5 linked regions of the Caldisphaera lagunensis DSM 15908 genome follow. The protein of the gene in region 1 binds, or shares a complex with, the protein of each later gene. Links are inferred from orthologs where the notes say so. Each region holds a gene or a part of one and is shown in the gene's direction. Other genes may lie near its edges.

Region 1 (3,551 bases):
TAGATCATCTGCTAAGAGGGAAAGATCTTATAAAGAAGTTGTTGATGAATTAAACAAAAAAGGAATTTATCTAAAGGCAAGTAATGTAGCGACAGTAATTGAAGAGATGCCAGAAGCATATAAAAATGTTGATAATGTAGCAGAAACGGCTGCAGCTGTAGGGATAGCAAAACTTGTTGCTAGAATGAGACCCATAGGCGTTACAAAGGGCTGAGAGAGTCTCATGGTATTTTATTGCTATAGTTAATTGAAATTTATTTCTAATTTTAAGTAAAGCTTTATAAACTAACCAGATCCCTGCAAGATTGAAAAGGTGCTAGAGATGGGGCATCGTAAAAAGTCAGCAGCACGTCGAGGTAGCTTAGGATTTTATCCAAGACAAAGGGCAGTGGAATTTGTACCCAGAATAAAATCATGGCCAACACTATCAATTCAAGAACCTAAATTATTAGGATTTATAGGATATAAGGTTGGAATGACTCATGTATTTATTATAGAGAATAGACAAGGATTACCAACGTATGGAAAAGAAGTTATGAGACCAGTAACAATAGTTGAAACGCCTCCTGTTTATGTATTAGCAGTTAGAGGATATGCATTCGATCTAAACAAAGGTTTGTATCCCCTAACAGAAGCTTGGAGTAAAATACCTAACGACTTGGAATTAGAGAGAAGGATAAGCACTTTAGGAGAATTTGATACAGAGGGTTCAATAAAAGAATTACAAAAGAGTGCAAATGAATTAAAGGAAATAAGGGTTTTGATAGCTTCACAACCAAAGTTAACTGGAGGATTAAGCAAGAAAAAACCTGATGTAATTGAAGTTAAGGTTAATGCACCATCAAATGATGTAAAGAAAGCATTAGATTTCGCAATAAATAAATTGGGTCAACAAGTAACTGTAAAAGACGTTTTTCAACCAGGCCAAGTAATAGATGTATTAGCAGTATCAAAGGGTAAGGGTTGGCAAGGTGTTATAAAAAGAGCTGGAGCAAAGCAATTGCCAAGATGGACAAAGCATAGAAAAGGAAGTAGAAAGATTGGAGCAAGGAGTCATGGCTTAGGAACTTGGTGGGAAAACCCATCACCAGGTCAATTAGGTTTTCACAGAAGAACAGATTATAATAAGAGGATATTAGATATAGGCGATGAAGGATATAAGGTAACACCTGCTGGAGGATTTATCAACTATGGAATAGTTAAAAGTTCATATATAATGCTTGAAGGTTCAATACCGGGTGTAGTCAAAAGACCAATAGTATTAAGGTACCCAATAAGGCCTCCTGTATGGTATTTATCAATGGGCATAAAGAAGCCTCAAATCACTTATATTAGTTTATCTAGTAAACAGGGTGTGTAAACATGGTAAGCATAAGTTCATCAATGTTATTTTATTTATCTCCTAAGGTTTCAGTAATTAAATATAATTCAAAGGGAGAAGAAGAAGGAGAAATAGAGCTACCAGATGTATTCAGGATCCCAATAAGAAGGGATTTAATATTAAGGGCATTTTTAAGTGAATTTACTGCATCAATCCAACCAAAGGCTAGAGACCCTATGGCAGGGAAGAGAACTACGGCTAAAAGCCTTGGAATTGGCCATGGAGTTGCAAGGGTACCTAGAATAAAAGGAGGGATGAGGGCAGCATTTGTTCCTATGGTTAGAAAGGGAAGGGCAGCATTTCCGCCAAGATTAGATGAAAAAATACATGAAGAAATAAACAAAAAAGAAAGGACTTTAGCTATAATGAGTTCTTTGGCTGCAACTGCAATACCTGATTTGGTTAAGGAAAGAGGTCATGAATTTGATTCAAAGACCGTTCCAATTATTATAAATTCTGATATATTAAATGAAATTAAGAAGGCAAAAGAGGCTAGAGAAATATTGGGCAAAATAGGTATTTATAAAGATATAGAAAGAGCAGCAGAAAGGATAAGGGTAAGATCAGGAAAGGGGAAGATGAGGGGAAGGACATATAAAAATGTTAATAGCATATTATTTATTGTAGAAAATCATAATTCACCTTTTGCTAGATCAGTAACGAATATGCCAGGGGTAGATGTAATAGAACCAAACCTAGTTAGTGTAACACATTTATCTCCAGGAGGAGTACCTGGAAGATTAACTGTTATAACTACTGAAGCATTAAATGCATTAAGTAAGAGGTTTAGTTTGGGTGAGTGAAATGGAAGTTATTTTAAGAATAGTTATGAGTGAAAAGGCATCTAGATTAATGGAAGAAAGCAATACTTTAACATTTATTGTATCAAGGGATGCAAATAAGCAAAAAATAAAGGAAGCAATAGAATCTTTATATAACGTTAAAGTTGAATCAGTTAATACGCTAATTACGCCAAAAGGGGAAAAGAAGGCATATGTAAAATTATCAAAAGAATATAAAGCAGCAGATATTGCAACAAAATTCGGTCTATTGTAAATTTTGCATTATTTTTGCAAATTGTTTTCTTCTTTCTTGTTTGCCTTCTCTAAGACTTCTAAGAATTTTTTAGATATATCCATAAAAATCTTAGATGCTTCAAGTTCTGGATAATCTATGAAGAATGCAATACCGTTATCGTTGCTTTCCCTTATTTTTGGATCAATAGGTATTTTTCCTAAAAATGTTATGTTATATTCTTTAGATATTTCTTCTGCTGCACCTTTACCAAATATATAATATATTTTTCCATCGTCGCATTTGAAGTAGCTCATATTTTCTATTATTCCTAGAATTGGTACATTTATTTTTTGAGCAAAGTTAGCAGCTTTCTTAACAACATATTTTGATATTTCGCTAGGTATTGTTACCATAAGGAAACCTGTTAGATTTGGAATTATTTGTGCAATAGTTAATTGCTCATCTCCAGTTCCTGGGGGTAGGTCTATTAATAGGTATTCAATACCTTCCCAATCAGTATATGCTAATAATTGCCTAATTGCAGTTGTTTTTATTGATCCTCTCCAAATAACTGGGGTATCCTCTGTTGGTAGCATTAATCCTACAGAAACTACTTTAACTCCATGCCTGCTAACTGCTGGTATTATTGATCCATCATCTCTAGCTAATAAGCCTTTTGATAATTCTATCCCAAGCATTTTAGGTATACTAGGTCCATGAAAATCTGCATCTAATACTGCAACATTTTTTCCCAAAGAGCTTAATGCTATTGCGAGATTAGAGGTAACAAAAGATTTACCTACTCCTCCTTTGCTGCTTAATATAGCTATTTTATAAGGTATTTTTTTCATTTTTTCTACTACTTTTCTTTGTTCATCTTGCAAGGCCCTCATTCTCTGTGCTTGTTCTTTATAGTCATATGCTGCGTTTTTTGATGATTTTTCTTTAAATTCCTCATTTTTAATTCTAAAGCTCAATTCTGACACCAATAAGTAAGTTAAAAAGAAAAGGAATTATATCCTTATATATAAAATATAAAAATGGGTTACAATTTGCCTATACTATCGGGTATCCTTATCCTTATTGTCTGGAATCCTTCTCCCTTGTTAGCAGCAATTATGTCAAACTCTTCTGGTTTCGCTGGGTGTTCGTA
Region 2 (3,616 bases), 120 kb from region 1 along the record:
CTCAATCTGCTATAAGAGCCTTAGCAAGAGCAGGATTTGTTATAGGCAGAATAGAAGATGTAACTCCAATACCTCATGATACAACAAGGAGACCTGGTGGAAGGAGAGGAAGAAGAGTCTAAACCTTATCTTATTCATTTTTTAATATAAATTTAATTAGCCCGGTATTATTTATTATTTTGCAGACGATTAGGTGGCAAAAATGGAAAAAAGTGTTGACATATTAGATTTCAATAACAATAGAATCACAGTATATCTAGAAGGATTTCCAATAGCATTTGGCAATGCTTTAAGGAGGCTTGTTTTATCGGATGTACCAACCATGGCAGTTGATTATGTTTATTTTTACGATAATGATACAAGCGTTTATGATGAAATAATAGCTCATAGATTAGGTTTACTAGTATTGAAATCTGATGATGCTATTCACAAATATGGTTTACCAGAAAATTGTGCAGGAAAAAGTGAAACAGATACAAATTGTTACACACAAATAGTTCTTGAAAAGGAGTTAAGTAATGATAGTGGAAGCGGTATTTATGTTAAGGCATCTGATTTGAAGTTTTCTGATGCAAGCATAAAGCCTGCATATCCAGATACCCCAATTGTTTATTTAGCGCCCGGACAAAGAATTCATTTAGTTGCATACGCTAGACTTGGTAGAGGAAAAGAGCATGGAAAATGGAGCCCTGCATCTGCATCTGTTTTACAATATACTACATTAGTTGATATAAATGGCGAAAAAGCAACTGATGAATGTATAGAATGTGTTTCATATTATAAAGAAGTTGCCAACTCATTAAAAGCAAGAGAAAATACAACAATAGAATATAAAACAAACATAAACACAAGCGGATTAAGGTATTGTGAAGAAAGTTCTTGTAAAGATATAATAAAGGTTAGATATGATAGCAGCAGGTTATTATTAACTGTAGAATCTAACGGATCTTTAGAGCCACAGCAAATTATTTTAGAAGCCTCTAATAGCCTTGATAGGAGGGTAGAGGAGCTGTTAGAAAAAATAGAAAAGGTGAGTAATGCATGAGGAGACAAGTTACAAATGAAATATTGCTTAATACTATCAGTAGTTTGAGAAAGCAATATAAGAATACCAAATCTAAGATATGGTTATATGCTGCTGAATTATTATCAAGACCTAAGAGAAGGAGAATTGCAGTTAACTTAAATAAAATAAATAGGTTTGCCAATGATAATGATGTAATATTGATACCTGGAAAAGTTTTGGGAGAAGGGAGGATAAACAAAAAAGTAACTATAATAGCTTTTTCATTTTCCAAAGAAGCTATAGAAAAAATAAGATCCTCTGGAGGTAACTATATTACCATAGAAGAAGCATTAAAAACATATCCAGAGGGAAAGAGTATTAAAATATTAATATGAGGTGATAATAATGGAAGAAATAGTAATTGATGGTAGCAATACAATATTAGGTAGATTAGCAAGCCATGTAGCAAAATTATTATTAGAAGGAAAGAAAGTTGTAGTATTAAATTCGGAAAAAATAGCTGTAAGCGGAGATCCGACAAAATTAATTCAGTTTTACAAAGACACAATATTAAACGTTAAAACGCACTATTCTCATAAATGGAGACCTAAGAGAGCTAGATCTCCTACTAGATTATTTAAAAAGACTGTTTCAGGTATGTTGCCTAAAAATAATAAAAAAGGAGAAGAAGCATTAAAAAGATTAATTGTTTATGTTGGTGTTCCAAAAGAATATAAAAATAAGGAAGCTATAAAAGTACAGGAAGCTAGTGTAGAAAAATTAGGAGGTAGGTATACAACTTTGCAAGTAATTGCAGAGAATATGGGTTGGAAGGTGAATTTTGTTGAGTAATGCAAACGTAATAATATCAACAGGGAAAAGAAAAAAGGCTGTTGCAACAGCCATAATTAAACCTGGAAATGGAAAAGTAAAAGTAAATGGAGTCCCTGCTGAAATAATTCCTAACGTTATGGCAAAAACAAAAATTTTGGAACCAATATTGCTTGTTGGCAAAGAAATTAGAAACTTAATTGATATAGAAGTTAAGGTTAATGGAGGAGGAGTTATGGGTCAAGCAGCAGCAATAAGGACCGCTATAGCGAGAGGTTTGGTCTCATATTTCAAATGCAATGATAACAGTGAAGAGTGCCAAAAAAGAAACGAGATAGCAGAGAGAATTAAGCAAATATTTGAAGAATATGACAGATCAATGCTATCAGGAGACTACAGAAGAACAGAGCCTGAGAAATACATGAGATATGGAGCTAGAAGAGGTTGGCAGACTTCATATAGGTGAAAAATTATGTTACCTCCTGTTAGATGTTTAACTTGCGGTGCCCCTCTTGGGCATTTATATGAACCTTTTAAGAATAGAGTAGAAGCTGGAGAAGATCCTGAAAAGGTTTTGGATGATCTAGGAGTAAAAAGGTATTGTTGTAGAAGAACTCTTTATACTAGTGTGGCTTATATAGAACAGATCTCAAAATATAGCACAGCTAGAATTATAAGGGCTAAGGAATTGGAAAAGGGTGTTAGCTCTTGAGTGAAGAAGAAAATAAGGAATTATTAGTTTCATCAGATACATATAAAAAAGCTGGAGTTATTTTTGGAACACAGATATGCACAAAATACATGAGAAACTTTGTTTATAAAATACTTCCAGATGGCTTTTATTTGCTTGATGTAAACAAAATAGATGAAAGAATAAGAATTGCGGGTAGATTCTTATCAACATTTGACCCCAAGAAAATAGCAGTTGTTTCAACAAGAATTTATGGGCAAAGACCAATAACTATAATGTGTGATAAATTAGGTTGCAAAGCAATTAGTGGAAGAGTTATACCAGGTATATTCACAAATCCTAAGCTAGATAATTATATGGAGCCCGATGCAATTATAATAACAGATACAAGAACGGATAGACAAGCATTGGTAGAAGCAAGTAAAATAGGAATACCTGTTGTTGCATTAGCTGATACTGATAATAAAATAGAAGATGTTGATTTTATAATTCCAGCAAATAATAAAGGTAGGAGGAGCTTAGCATTAGTTTATTGGCTATTAACTAGAGAAATTATGAGAAATAAAGGATTATTAGCACCAGGACAAGAACCTGATTTCACTTATGAGGACTTCGTAACGAGTAGAATAAAGAAATAATCAACATTTAGTTCTTATTATATTTAGTATATCTCTTATTTCTTCGGTTAATTCATTTATTGCAATTAATTTTCCTCTAGATCCTTCACTCTTAGCCATTTCTGAAACATCCTTTTCTAAGAGCTCTAGCCTTATATAAACCATATCAAGCAACTCTCTAGTATCTTTCTTTTCTAGATCGTTCAAGCTTATCACCTCTCTATAAATATAATTCTAATTATAAAAAGGTTAGAGCAATTTAGTTAGTGTTAACTCCCCAGTTAACAATTAATATATAAAAGCATATTTATCCTACTTTAGCCTTTTCCAATAATTTATTATATCTTCAGACTTCATAACTATAAACATCTTTCTCATATTAGCTAAAGATCTTTCATGTGCTTCCTTATCATATGATGAAACTGCGTCTTCAGCAATTATTGGATAAAAGCCTAAATTGAATGCATCCCT
Region 3 (3,444 bases), 240 kb from region 1 along the record:
CATTTACAATATTTTTCTACAAATTAAAAATACAAATTAAAAATAAATAATTCCACAATATTCATGTTTAACAAACTAAATTTTATCATTAGCTAAACACTTTATAAATTCTTATAAATATTATTTTAAAATGAAGGAATAAAAATGGTTCAAGAAGAAAGAGAAATTAAAATAAAGGAGTGGAAAGGAGAGCAAACAATAAAATATCTTTATAAAGAATATTATTCACTCATACCCCCTCTAATTTTACCGAAGGATATAGAAAGAAGAGAATTCGCTATCCAACCATTTGATAAGCAATCATACATTAGACATTTATCATTTGATAATCAACAAAAATTTTACGATTTTTTAATTAAAAGTACACCAAAACATGTTTATTATTCAATAGGCATCTATGATTTACCAGAAGCTAATTCTATGGAAGAAAAAGGCTGGAAAGGGTCAGATCTTTTGTTTGATATAGATCTTGATCATGATAAGAGCTGTCAAACTCAAGATGATATTACTGACGATTTATGTATAGAAAAGGGGTTAAAATATGCTGAGACTATTGCATCTATGATAAATAATTATTTTGGAGGATATCATCAAATTTACTTTACTGGTAATAGAGGATATCATGTAAGAGGTATTTGTGAGAATTGCAGACTATTAGGAAGAGAAGAAAGAGCTGAAATTGCGAAATTTGTAATGGCCCAAGATTTAGACTTAGAAATAATTTTTCCTAAATCATCAAAAGGGAAAAAATCTGCTCCTCCTTCGCCAAAAGATCCTGGTTGGAGAGGGTTAATCGCAAGTTATGGAATTAAAGAGGTAGATGCTGTCGAAATAAAAAACGCCATAGAAAATATAAGAGTAGAAATAGACTCTATGGTAACACAAGATCCAAGTAGATTAACTAGAATACCTGGAACATTAAATGGCAAATCATCATTGCTTGTTGTTCCTATTTGCGGAGAATTTAAATTAGGTAAATGGCTTTCGCCATTTTATGGAGAAATAGAGGTAAAGGCCTTAAAGGATCTGCAAAAACTCAAAATCCTAGGAATTAATATCGAGTTTAGAAAAAATGAAGAACTTAGCATTCCTTCACAGCATGCTATTTATTTAGCTACTAAAGGCTACTTAAATATATTGGGAGGGAATCTAGTTGTCAGAAAAAATACCGGCTGGTGGCCCATACAAGGCTGCAATTGGAATTCATGAACAACTTAATGCTGATGATATCAAAGATTCGAGAAGGTTATGGAGTACATATTGCACTAATGATTTAGAGTTGTGCAAAAAATTCTATGATATAATAATTAATATATCAAACCTCATAGCTGAAGCAAGAATAGAAGATATAGATTCTTCTACATATCAGGGTATAGATAAGGATTTTTTAAATATAATGAATTCAATTAAAAATAACTATTCATTATATTTATCAGGGAGCATAATTTCATTTGGAGAGTTTGTGTTAGTGAAATTCAATAGGGGTATATCGTTACCTAATGGAAAATTCATTGAAAAAAATGAAATATCATTGATTCCATTAGAAGAAGCAATATTGCTTTCATCCTTAAAATACGTAGATCCTGTAACTACTTTATCGTATAGCATCATTAATAAACAAAAGAAAGATTAATAAGGTACTTTTTCTAAGCCAATACAGGAATAGTGAGCGTGAGTCCAGAATGAAGTTTCCAAAGAAGATAAGAACCTATTGCCCTAAATGTAATGAACATACAGAGCATAGTGTAGCGCTTTATAAATCAGGAAAGAGGAGAACATTGTCTGAAGGCCAAAGAAGGTATTTAAGGAAAAACAAAGGTTATGGTAGTAAAAGAAAGCCTGAACAGAAGAGATTTGCTAAGACAACTAAGAAGATCACATTACTTATAACATGTAGTAAATGTGGCTATAAGAGAACAATACTAGGCATAAGACTTAAGAAGATTGAGCTTGTAGAACCCACAAGGTGATTCTTATGAAATCAAGCTTATTAAGGAATAGATTATTAGTACCACAACCAAGAAGTAGGTTCCTTATCGTAGAATGCCCAAATTGTGGACATAAGCAAATTGTTTATAGTCACTCTTCATTTTCAGCAAGATGCTTATCTTGTGGAGCACTATTAGTAAAGCCTACAGGTGGAAAGGCACAAATCCTTGGAAAAGTAGAAAAAATTCTAAGCTAATTTCATTGAAAAATTAAATTTTATCGATAATTTTATAGTCATAAATTTTATGTGAATTATTTATATATATAATTTATAAAATTTATGTTTATTAAAAAATAAAAGAAAATTATTTTTGTTTAAGTTAATAATTAGAAATATATTACATTAATTTACTATTAAAAATATTTTAACGTAGCCTCTCAAAAAACGCTTAATTGTTAAGACACAAATATAAAAATTAATTGCAAAAATAATGTTAGCAAAGTCTTTAAACCCAAATTATTAACTCCAATTCTAGGCAAGCCGGGGTAGCTCAGCAGGTAGAGCGCCCGGCTGTTAACCGGGCGGTCGAGGGTTCGAGTCCCTCCCCCGGCGCCTTTTTAGTTGCCAAGTACTTCTAACCTCTGATTTTCATATAAAGCAAAATGAATTCTATATATTATTAAATAAACATAAAAGCGTATTTAGAATCAAATAAAATCTTTTAGGAGAAATAAGACTAATCTTTTTAACTATTTAAAATAATTTGTTTATATTAATTCCTAATCGTAAAATAACAATTAATTTATTTTAACAAAAGATATAAATACTAAAATAAAATAAAGAACCTTCAAAGCTAATATAAATAACCTAGATTACTTCATGTAATAAATGGTGGCTTTTGCTTTTTATATGATCGTATAAATCAAAGCTCCTGAAAGAATATATTTAATCTAGTTAATGTAAATTTATTTAATAGGAGAGAAATTGGTCAATGAAAATGCAGAAAATTTAGGAAAAGAACTTTCAAGGTTATTGATGTCAAAAGCTGAAGCACTAGAAAATTCTTTGAAAGAAATAGTTGTTGAAGTTAAATCAGATAATTTTAACGAAATAATAAATAAAAATAAACTAGTTTTCTTATTCTTTACAGCAGAATGGTGCGGTCCATGCATATCATTTTTACAAACATTTAGGGAAGTAGCTTCTCAACATATAGTTCCAAACGTTTTTTATGGAAAAGTTGACGTTGACTCCAGCTATGCTATTGCCGATAAGTATAAGGTAAAGCATATACCATCAATTTTAATTATAGTAAATGGTGAAGTTGTTGATTCTATAGTAGGTCAAACAAACAAAGAAAAACTTGAAAATAGGATATCCTCTTACATAAAATCTTTATAATTTCTATAAATATTTTGAATTTACCAATTAACTTTAAAAATTCCTCTTGTAACTTAGAGTATAGAAGAAAGATAAAATAAATGTTGAGGTAGAAGGTTATGTCTAAATCTATG
Region 4 (3,661 bases), 640 kb from region 1 along the record:
ACATTAATTTTTAGAATAAACATTAATTTAAATAATTTTTATGTGGCGGACCCGGGGGGATTTGAACCCCCGACATTCGGCTTAGAGGGCCGACGCTCTATCCTGGCTGAGCCACGGGTCCACATGGCCCGCCTTGTTTTAGGCTCAAGGCTTTTAGGACCCCTTTGCCTCGCCTTTAAAATTTAGGATAAATTGGGTTATATGTTTTTCTTTCTTATATTAAATAGGAATAAAATAGTTTAACTTTAAAAACTAACGAAAGTGCTTAAAAATGCAGTAAAATATGATAGAGATGTAGAAGAGGGAAAAAATAATAGGGTGCATGAAATTGCCTTTAGACAATGAAATAATAAAGGGAGCAGTAGAGAAAGCAAAAATGCTTGGAAAGCAAAGGAAGTTTAAGCAAACAGTTGAGCTAATAGTAGCATTAAAGGATATTAATTTGAAAGGCAATGAAGGAAAGTTTAGAGAAGTTGTTTACCTGCCTCACGCCCCGTCAAAAGAACCAAATATATGTGTAATAGCATCAGGAGATTTGTTGCTAGAAGCGAAAAAGCTAGGGCTAAGGACCATTTCTAGAGAAGAGTTAAGCGCTATGAAAGGTAATAAAAAAGCTGCAAGAAATATTGGTAATAGTTGCGATTGGATACTTGTATCGTCAGACTTAATGAGTTTGGTTGGTAGTATTTTAGGTCCAGCTCTTGGTCCAAGAGGTAAAGTACCTATAGCAATTTCACCTAAATCAAATATAAGCGATGTTGTTAATAATTATAAAAGAGCTGTTTGGGCTAGGATAAGGAATGAACCTCAAATACAATGTAAAGTTGGAACTGAAGATATGAAAAATGAGGAAATCATAGATAATATAAACGCGGTATTTAATACAATAGAATCTAAAATAGGTATAGCAAAAATAGCTAGAGTATACGTAAAGAAGACTATGGGATTTCCTGTTGAGATAGCCTTAAGGTGATTAATATGTCAGTTATAGTTCAGAAAAAGGGGAGGAAAGAACCGCCTGAAAATAAAAGAAAAGAGCTCGAGATGTTAATTGAATTAATGAAAAGCAAAAAGTATGTAATTTTCGCCGATTTAGAATCTATGCCAACAAAGCAACTTCAGTTAATTAAGAAAGAATTAAGAAATGAAGCGATATTTAGGGTATCAAAGAAAAGATTAGTTTTAATGGCATTAGAGAGACTAGGATTAAATAAAGAAAAAATAGAACCCTATTTAAAGAAGGGAGTTTTAGTTATATTAACTGATACAAATCCATTTAAAGTATCAATGATGCTGGATAAACTAAAAATGCCTGCACCAGCTAAAGCAGGGGCACAATCACCAAAAGAAATAGTAGTTCCAGAAGGAGACACCAATATTAGACCTGGTCCAATGGTAAGTGTATTCGGTAAGCTAAAGATACCTTATGAAGTTAGAAAGGGAACTATTTATATAAAAAGTGATACTGTTGTTGCTAAAAAAGGAGACGTTATTTCTCAAGAATTGGCAAGCCTTTTACAACAATTAGGTATACAACCATTTGAGATAGGACTTAATTTAATAATTGCATGGGATAAGAGTACTATAATACCCAGCGATGTATTGCATGTAGATCTAGAAGCAATAAAGTCTGATGTAATTACTGCAGAAAAAGAAGCAATAGGATTAGCAGTAGAAGCAGCATATCTAGACGTGCCAGATGCAGTAAACTCAATATTGCTAACAGCAGAAAGAGAAGCAAATGCATTAATTCAAGAAGCAGGTCTTGCCTTAGATAAGGAAACAGCAGAATTAAGCGTAAAGAAAGCATATGTTGAAGAAGAAGCTATATCATCATCTTTGGGAGATAAAGCTAAGGAATTAGGCATTGAAATAACAAAACCAGTAGTACAGCAGCAAGAAAAGAAGAAGGAAGAAAAGAAAGAGGAGAAGAAGGAAGAAGAAAATAAAGAAGTAGATGTAAGCGAAGGACTTAGCGGATTATTTGGAATGTAAATATGAGCATAAGCGAACAATATTATAATTATATTTGGGAATGCGTAAGAAATGGATTAAAAAATGACGGTATAATTTCTTTAAAACATTATAATCGATTATTAGATAATTTCTTTAAAAATTATAAGGGCTTTTTTGATATTCCTCTCTATTTGCGTTTTTATTTAATTGTTCAGGCATTTATTTATACTACATTAGATCAAATTATTGATATTTTGATGGAAGAAGACGATTTAAAGAGTTTAGAAGGATATTTCAAAGAATTACTAAAGCTTTTAAATGAATTAAGAAGGGATATTATGCAAGAAGCTAAGGAATACAATGTTTATGATAAAAATTATGAAAAAACTTTAATTCTGGTTGATATTTTAAAAAGTTTTGTAGAAAGGCTAATAAAATAAGTTTGAAAATATTTTATATATTTAATATAACTAAAGAAAATAAATATAAATTTTGAACTGTATACAGAAGCTGGGGACAAAAAATGTCAGAAAACGAAGATAAGCAATCAAAGTATTCAGATATCGTTTATGATTTATTGAAGAAAGATATATTAAATAGGAGATTCGAGCCTAAAGATAAGTTAAGTGAAACAGCTTTATCAAAGTTATATAATGTTAGTAGGACACCTGTTAGAGAGGCTTTACATAAATTAGAAAAAGAAGGTTTGGTTGTTAAGTTATCAGATGGTTATCATGTAAGTTTTTTGACCAAAGAACAGATTCTAAAATTATTTGAAGTTAGATCAATATTGGAAGGATTAGCAGCTGAAAAAGCAGCTATGAATAGGGATCCAGAGCTATTAAAGAAATTAAGAGATGCAGCAGAAGAATTTAAAAAGATAAATAAAAATGATCCATTAGCAGCTGCTCATGCTAATGCTAATTTTCATGATATTATAGCTGATCTTAGTGGAAACGAATATTTAAGAGATATATTGAAGGATATAAGAAATAAATTAGCAATAGTTAGAATAGATTTGTTTGCCTCTACAAGCAGGATTGATCAAGAGATAGAAGAACATTGGAAAATTTATCAAGCCATAGAAAAAGGTGATCCTCAAGAAGCGAGAAAGGCCGCATTAGAACATCAAAACAATTTAATAGAGTTTATTAAATCCAAAAAAATGATTGGAGGCCTATTAATATAATTTTTTAATACTATAGCTTTTAAGCATTTGGTTCTATGATATTTTTGGTGAAAAATTTGTCGCTAAGATTAGGCACTAAGATATCAAGACCACCTAAAGGCGAGCTTTATGATGTATTAATAGTAGGCGGAGGACCAGCAGGATTTTCAGCAGCAGTTTATGCATCTAGATTTTTACTCAAATCAGCAGTAGTTTCAGAAGATATTGGAGGTCAATTAAATTTAACTGATGTTGTAGACGATTATCCAGGAACACTATCTATTAAAGCATCAGAACTTGTATCTAGATTCAGAGATCATGCTGAGAAATTATTCAAGGTACCTGTATATGAATTCATTAGCGTTAAGAAATTTGATAAAGTAGACGATGAATTTCATATAACTGGTAGTAATGGTCTTGATGTATATTCAAAGACAATAATTTTGGCAGTTGGATCGAAAAGAAGAAAATTAAACGTGCCTGGAGAAGATACCTTTACAGGCAAGGGAGTAAGCTATTGTAGTATATGCGATGCTC
Region 5 (3,672 bases), 640 kb from region 1 along the record:
AGGATAATTAAATGCATGATGAGCAGCCATTTCAAAAGTCGTTAAATGCCTTCCAATAGTTAATCCCACATTGTCTATATCTTCTAACCTAATGCTAGGTTGGCTTACAACCAAAGGATTAGCAGGAGGAGGAACTAAGCCGCTTGTAACATGGGGTTGAAAATCAACTATACTTGCTATAGTTAAATATAAATCCTCCCTCCACCTTGCAACAACAGGCCTAGGCTTTATTGGTGTATGGCCATTTTTCTCAAAGAATTTTATAAATTTTTCTCTTGCTTCCCTAACGCTTAAACCATTTATTGAGCTTATCTTATCAAACCAATATTCTGTATCTGGCGCATCTTGACACGTATCGAATTCTTGATTTAAAGTCCAAAAATCTTCTTTACCAATTTTGCATTTTTTCCTTTGAAATCCATTTTCTTTGAAAAATTCAAGTCTATAATCTTCTGGGTTTAGTCTTACCACTTATTAACACCTTGAATGAAAATGCATTGAGAAATAATAAAGTTTTTTAAAATATTTTAGATTACATTCCAAATAATCCGCTAAGTCCTTCGCTTACATCTACTTCTTTATTTTCTTCTTCCTTCTTCTCCTCTTTCTTTTCTTCCTTCTTCTCAGCCTCAGCAGGTGCTGAAACTGGAGCAGATACTGGTGCTGAAACTGCAACTGCTGCGCTCTTTAAGACTTCATCTAATTTTAGCTCAGATAGGCTAGCAACTAACATTTTTACTTTTGCATCATCTGCTTGAAGACCGAGTGACTCAACTACCTTTTTAAGGTTATCCTCATTTAGTTGAGCACCTGCATAATACAATGCAAGTGCTGCATGTACATATGCTTTTCCTTCTTGGGGCATTTTTATCAACCTCTAGCTTGCAGTTTTAAGTGTGTTAGTACAGCCTATAAAAGCGTTGCTTATCTTTTTCAAGAGGAAATTAAAATCTATATGTTTAATATTAAGCATAATACTTTTTAATAGAAATGTTCTCATAAAAAACTAAGTGAAATAGCTTTAAAAACATCTAATCTTTTAAATACAAAGTAAATATTATATTGTATTTCCCACAAGAAACCCATTTATATCAGGAGTTTTACTAACAATGCGGGTGGAAAAATGTCGAGCGTTTTAAGTATGAAGGTATCGGATTTTATGAAAAAAGCGATAACAACTTTTCCTAACGTCACAATAGCTGAGATAGCTAAAATTATGTATGAAAATAGAATTGGTAGTGTCGTTATTACATCCCCAGATGATAAGGTCTTAGGAATTTTTACCGAAAGAGACTTAACGAGGGTTGTTGCTGAAGGTGTTCCTCTAGATAAACATGTTGGAGATGTTATGACCAAAAACCCAGTTTTAATAACTCAATCAGAAGGATTAAGCAAAGCAATATCACTTATGTATGAAAAAAATGTAAGACATTTACCTGTTGTTGATAACGAAGGAAAAATTAAGGGAATAATTTCTGTAAGGGATCTAACAAGTATATTAAATAAATTAACATCCTTAGAATAAACATTAATTTTTAGAATAAACATTAATTTAAATAATTTTTATGTGGCGGACCCGGGGGGATTTGAACCCCCGACATTCGGCTTAGAGGGCCGACGCTCTATCCTGGCTGAGCCACGGGTCCACATGGCCCGCCTTGTTTTAGGCTCAAGGCTTTTAGGACCCCTTTGCCTCGCCTTTAAAATTTAGGATAAATTGGGTTATATGTTTTTCTTTCTTATATTAAATAGGAATAAAATAGTTTAACTTTAAAAACTAACGAAAGTGCTTAAAAATGCAGTAAAATATGATAGAGATGTAGAAGAGGGAAAAAATAATAGGGTGCATGAAATTGCCTTTAGACAATGAAATAATAAAGGGAGCAGTAGAGAAAGCAAAAATGCTTGGAAAGCAAAGGAAGTTTAAGCAAACAGTTGAGCTAATAGTAGCATTAAAGGATATTAATTTGAAAGGCAATGAAGGAAAGTTTAGAGAAGTTGTTTACCTGCCTCACGCCCCGTCAAAAGAACCAAATATATGTGTAATAGCATCAGGAGATTTGTTGCTAGAAGCGAAAAAGCTAGGGCTAAGGACCATTTCTAGAGAAGAGTTAAGCGCTATGAAAGGTAATAAAAAAGCTGCAAGAAATATTGGTAATAGTTGCGATTGGATACTTGTATCGTCAGACTTAATGAGTTTGGTTGGTAGTATTTTAGGTCCAGCTCTTGGTCCAAGAGGTAAAGTACCTATAGCAATTTCACCTAAATCAAATATAAGCGATGTTGTTAATAATTATAAAAGAGCTGTTTGGGCTAGGATAAGGAATGAACCTCAAATACAATGTAAAGTTGGAACTGAAGATATGAAAAATGAGGAAATCATAGATAATATAAACGCGGTATTTAATACAATAGAATCTAAAATAGGTATAGCAAAAATAGCTAGAGTATACGTAAAGAAGACTATGGGATTTCCTGTTGAGATAGCCTTAAGGTGATTAATATGTCAGTTATAGTTCAGAAAAAGGGGAGGAAAGAACCGCCTGAAAATAAAAGAAAAGAGCTCGAGATGTTAATTGAATTAATGAAAAGCAAAAAGTATGTAATTTTCGCCGATTTAGAATCTATGCCAACAAAGCAACTTCAGTTAATTAAGAAAGAATTAAGAAATGAAGCGATATTTAGGGTATCAAAGAAAAGATTAGTTTTAATGGCATTAGAGAGACTAGGATTAAATAAAGAAAAAATAGAACCCTATTTAAAGAAGGGAGTTTTAGTTATATTAACTGATACAAATCCATTTAAAGTATCAATGATGCTGGATAAACTAAAAATGCCTGCACCAGCTAAAGCAGGGGCACAATCACCAAAAGAAATAGTAGTTCCAGAAGGAGACACCAATATTAGACCTGGTCCAATGGTAAGTGTATTCGGTAAGCTAAAGATACCTTATGAAGTTAGAAAGGGAACTATTTATATAAAAAGTGATACTGTTGTTGCTAAAAAAGGAGACGTTATTTCTCAAGAATTGGCAAGCCTTTTACAACAATTAGGTATACAACCATTTGAGATAGGACTTAATTTAATAATTGCATGGGATAAGAGTACTATAATACCCAGCGATGTATTGCATGTAGATCTAGAAGCAATAAAGTCTGATGTAATTACTGCAGAAAAAGAAGCAATAGGATTAGCAGTAGAAGCAGCATATCTAGACGTGCCAGATGCAGTAAACTCAATATTGCTAACAGCAGAAAGAGAAGCAAATGCATTAATTCAAGAAGCAGGTCTTGCCTTAGATAAGGAAACAGCAGAATTAAGCGTAAAGAAAGCATATGTTGAAGAAGAAGCTATATCATCATCTTTGGGAGATAAAGCTAAGGAATTAGGCATTGAAATAACAAAACCAGTAGTACAGCAGCAAGAAAAGAAGAAGGAAGAAAAGAAAGAGGAGAAGAAGGAAGAAGAAAATAAAGAAGTAGATGTAAGCGAAGGACTTAGCGGATTATTTGGAATGTAAATATGAGCATAAGCGAACAATATTATAATTATATTTGGGAATGCGTAAGAAATGGATTAAAAAATGACGGTATAATTTCTTTAAAACATTATAATCGATTATTAGATAATTTCTTTAAAAATTATAAGGGCTTTTTTGATATTCCTCTCTAT

Evidence for each region.
Region 2: rpl4p (region 1) and rplM share a complex: the UniProt entries of both Methanocaldococcus jannaschii proteins name them as parts of the 50S ribosomal subunit. The link is inferred for Caldisphaera lagunensis DSM 15908 from one-to-one orthologs.
Region 3: rpl4p (region 1) and CALAG_RS01940 share a complex: the UniProt entries of both Methanocaldococcus jannaschii proteins name them as parts of the 50S ribosomal subunit. The link is inferred for Caldisphaera lagunensis DSM 15908 from one-to-one orthologs.
Region 4: rpl4p (region 1) and CALAG_RS06375 share a complex: the UniProt entries of both Methanocaldococcus jannaschii proteins name them as parts of the 50S ribosomal subunit. The link is inferred for Caldisphaera lagunensis DSM 15908 from one-to-one orthologs.
Region 5: rpl4p (region 1) and CALAG_RS06370 share a complex: the UniProt entries of both Methanocaldococcus jannaschii proteins name them as parts of the 50S ribosomal subunit. The link is inferred for Caldisphaera lagunensis DSM 15908 from one-to-one orthologs.

Annotation. Positions count from the first base shown.
Region 1 is NC_019791.1:654,321-657,871, forward strand. The notes cover bases 398-3,273. They hold rpl4p (50S ribosomal protein L4), read left to right. Parts: upstream 398-1,362; coding sequence 1,363-2,184; downstream 2,185-3,273. Other genes in these bases: CALAG_RS03255 (50S ribosomal protein L3), read left to right, coding at 398-1,360; CALAG_RS03265 (50S ribosomal protein L23), read left to right, coding at 2,186-2,437; CALAG_RS03270 (Mrp/NBP35 family ATP-binding protein), read right to left, coding at 2,446-3,273. Also shown: CALAG_RS03250 (RtcB family protein), read left to right, coding at 1-214; more of CALAG_RS03255, read left to right, coding at 323-397; more of CALAG_RS03270, read right to left, coding at 3,274-3,384; CALAG_RS03275 (peroxiredoxin), read right to left, coding at 3,444-3,551. UniProt on the Methanocaldococcus jannaschii protein: One of the primary rRNA binding proteins, this protein initially binds near the 5'-end of the 23S rRNA. It is important during the early stages of 50S assembly.
Region 2 is NC_019791.1:535,031-538,646, forward strand. The notes cover bases 194-3,134. They hold rplM (50S ribosomal protein L13), read left to right. Parts: upstream 194-1,411; coding sequence 1,412-1,858; downstream 1,859-3,134. Other genes in these bases: CALAG_RS02695 (DNA-directed RNA polymerase subunit D), read left to right, coding at 203-1,045; CALAG_RS02700 (50S ribosomal protein L18e), read left to right, coding at 1,042-1,401; CALAG_RS02710 (30S ribosomal protein S9), read left to right, coding at 1,845-2,303; CALAG_RS02715 (DNA-directed RNA polymerase subunit N), read left to right, coding at 2,310-2,549; rpsB (30S ribosomal protein S2), read left to right, coding at 2,546-3,134. In the rest of the region: CALAG_RS02690 (30S ribosomal protein S11), read left to right, coding at 1-122; more of rpsB, read left to right, coding at 3,135-3,166; CALAG_RS02725 (ubiquitin family protein), read right to left, coding at 3,167-3,352; CALAG_RS02730 (cysteine hydrolase family protein), read right to left, coding at 3,458-3,616. UniProt on the Methanocaldococcus jannaschii protein: This protein is one of the early assembly proteins of the 50S ribosomal subunit, although it is not seen to bind rRNA by itself. It is important during the early stages of 50S assembly.
Region 3 is NC_019791.1:409,302-412,745, forward strand. What follows is about bases 558-3,326. They hold CALAG_RS01940 (50S ribosomal protein L44e), read left to right. Parts: upstream 558-1,682; coding sequence 1,683-1,970; downstream 1,971-3,326. Other genes in these bases: priS (DNA primase small subunit PriS), read left to right, coding at 558-1,209; CALAG_RS01935 (hypothetical protein), read left to right, coding at 1,154-1,633; CALAG_RS01945 (30S ribosomal protein S27e), read left to right, coding at 1,976-2,185; CALAG_RS01955 (thioredoxin family protein), read left to right, coding at 2,915-3,326. In the rest of the region: more of priS, read left to right, coding at 145-557; more of CALAG_RS01955, read left to right, coding at 3,327-3,331; CALAG_RS01960 (50S ribosomal protein L15e), read left to right, coding at 3,430-3,444. UniProt on the Methanocaldococcus jannaschii protein: Binds to the 23S rRNA.
Region 4 is NC_019791.1:1,297,577-1,301,237, forward strand. The notes cover bases 1-2,986. They hold CALAG_RS06375 (50S ribosomal protein L10), read left to right. Parts: upstream 1-978; coding sequence 979-1,995; downstream 1,996-2,986. Other genes in these bases: CALAG_RS06370 (50S ribosomal protein L1), read left to right, coding at 323-973; CALAG_RS06380 (hypothetical protein), read left to right, coding at 1,998-2,396; CALAG_RS06385 (GntR family transcriptional regulator), read left to right, coding at 2,480-2,986. In the rest of the region: more of CALAG_RS06385, read left to right, coding at 2,987-3,145; trxB (thioredoxin-disulfide reductase), read left to right, coding at 3,202-3,661. UniProt on the Methanocaldococcus jannaschii protein: Forms part of the ribosomal stalk, playing a central role in the interaction of the ribosome with GTP-bound translation factors.
Region 5 is NC_019791.1:1,296,052-1,299,723, forward strand. Bases 676-3,672 are described here. They hold CALAG_RS06370 (50S ribosomal protein L1), read left to right. Parts: upstream 676-1,847; coding sequence 1,848-2,498; downstream 2,499-3,672. Other genes in these bases: rpl12p (50S ribosomal protein L12), read right to left, coding at 676-865; CALAG_RS06360 (CBS domain-containing protein), read left to right, coding at 1,124-1,525; CALAG_RS06375 (50S ribosomal protein L10), read left to right, coding at 2,504-3,520; CALAG_RS06380 (hypothetical protein), read left to right, coding at 3,523-3,672. Also shown: alaS (alanine--tRNA ligase), read right to left, coding at 1-471; more of rpl12p, read right to left, coding at 533-675. UniProt on the Methanocaldococcus jannaschii protein: Probably involved in E site tRNA release. Binds directly to 23S rRNA. Protein L1 is also a translational repressor protein, it controls the translation of its operon by binding to its mRNA.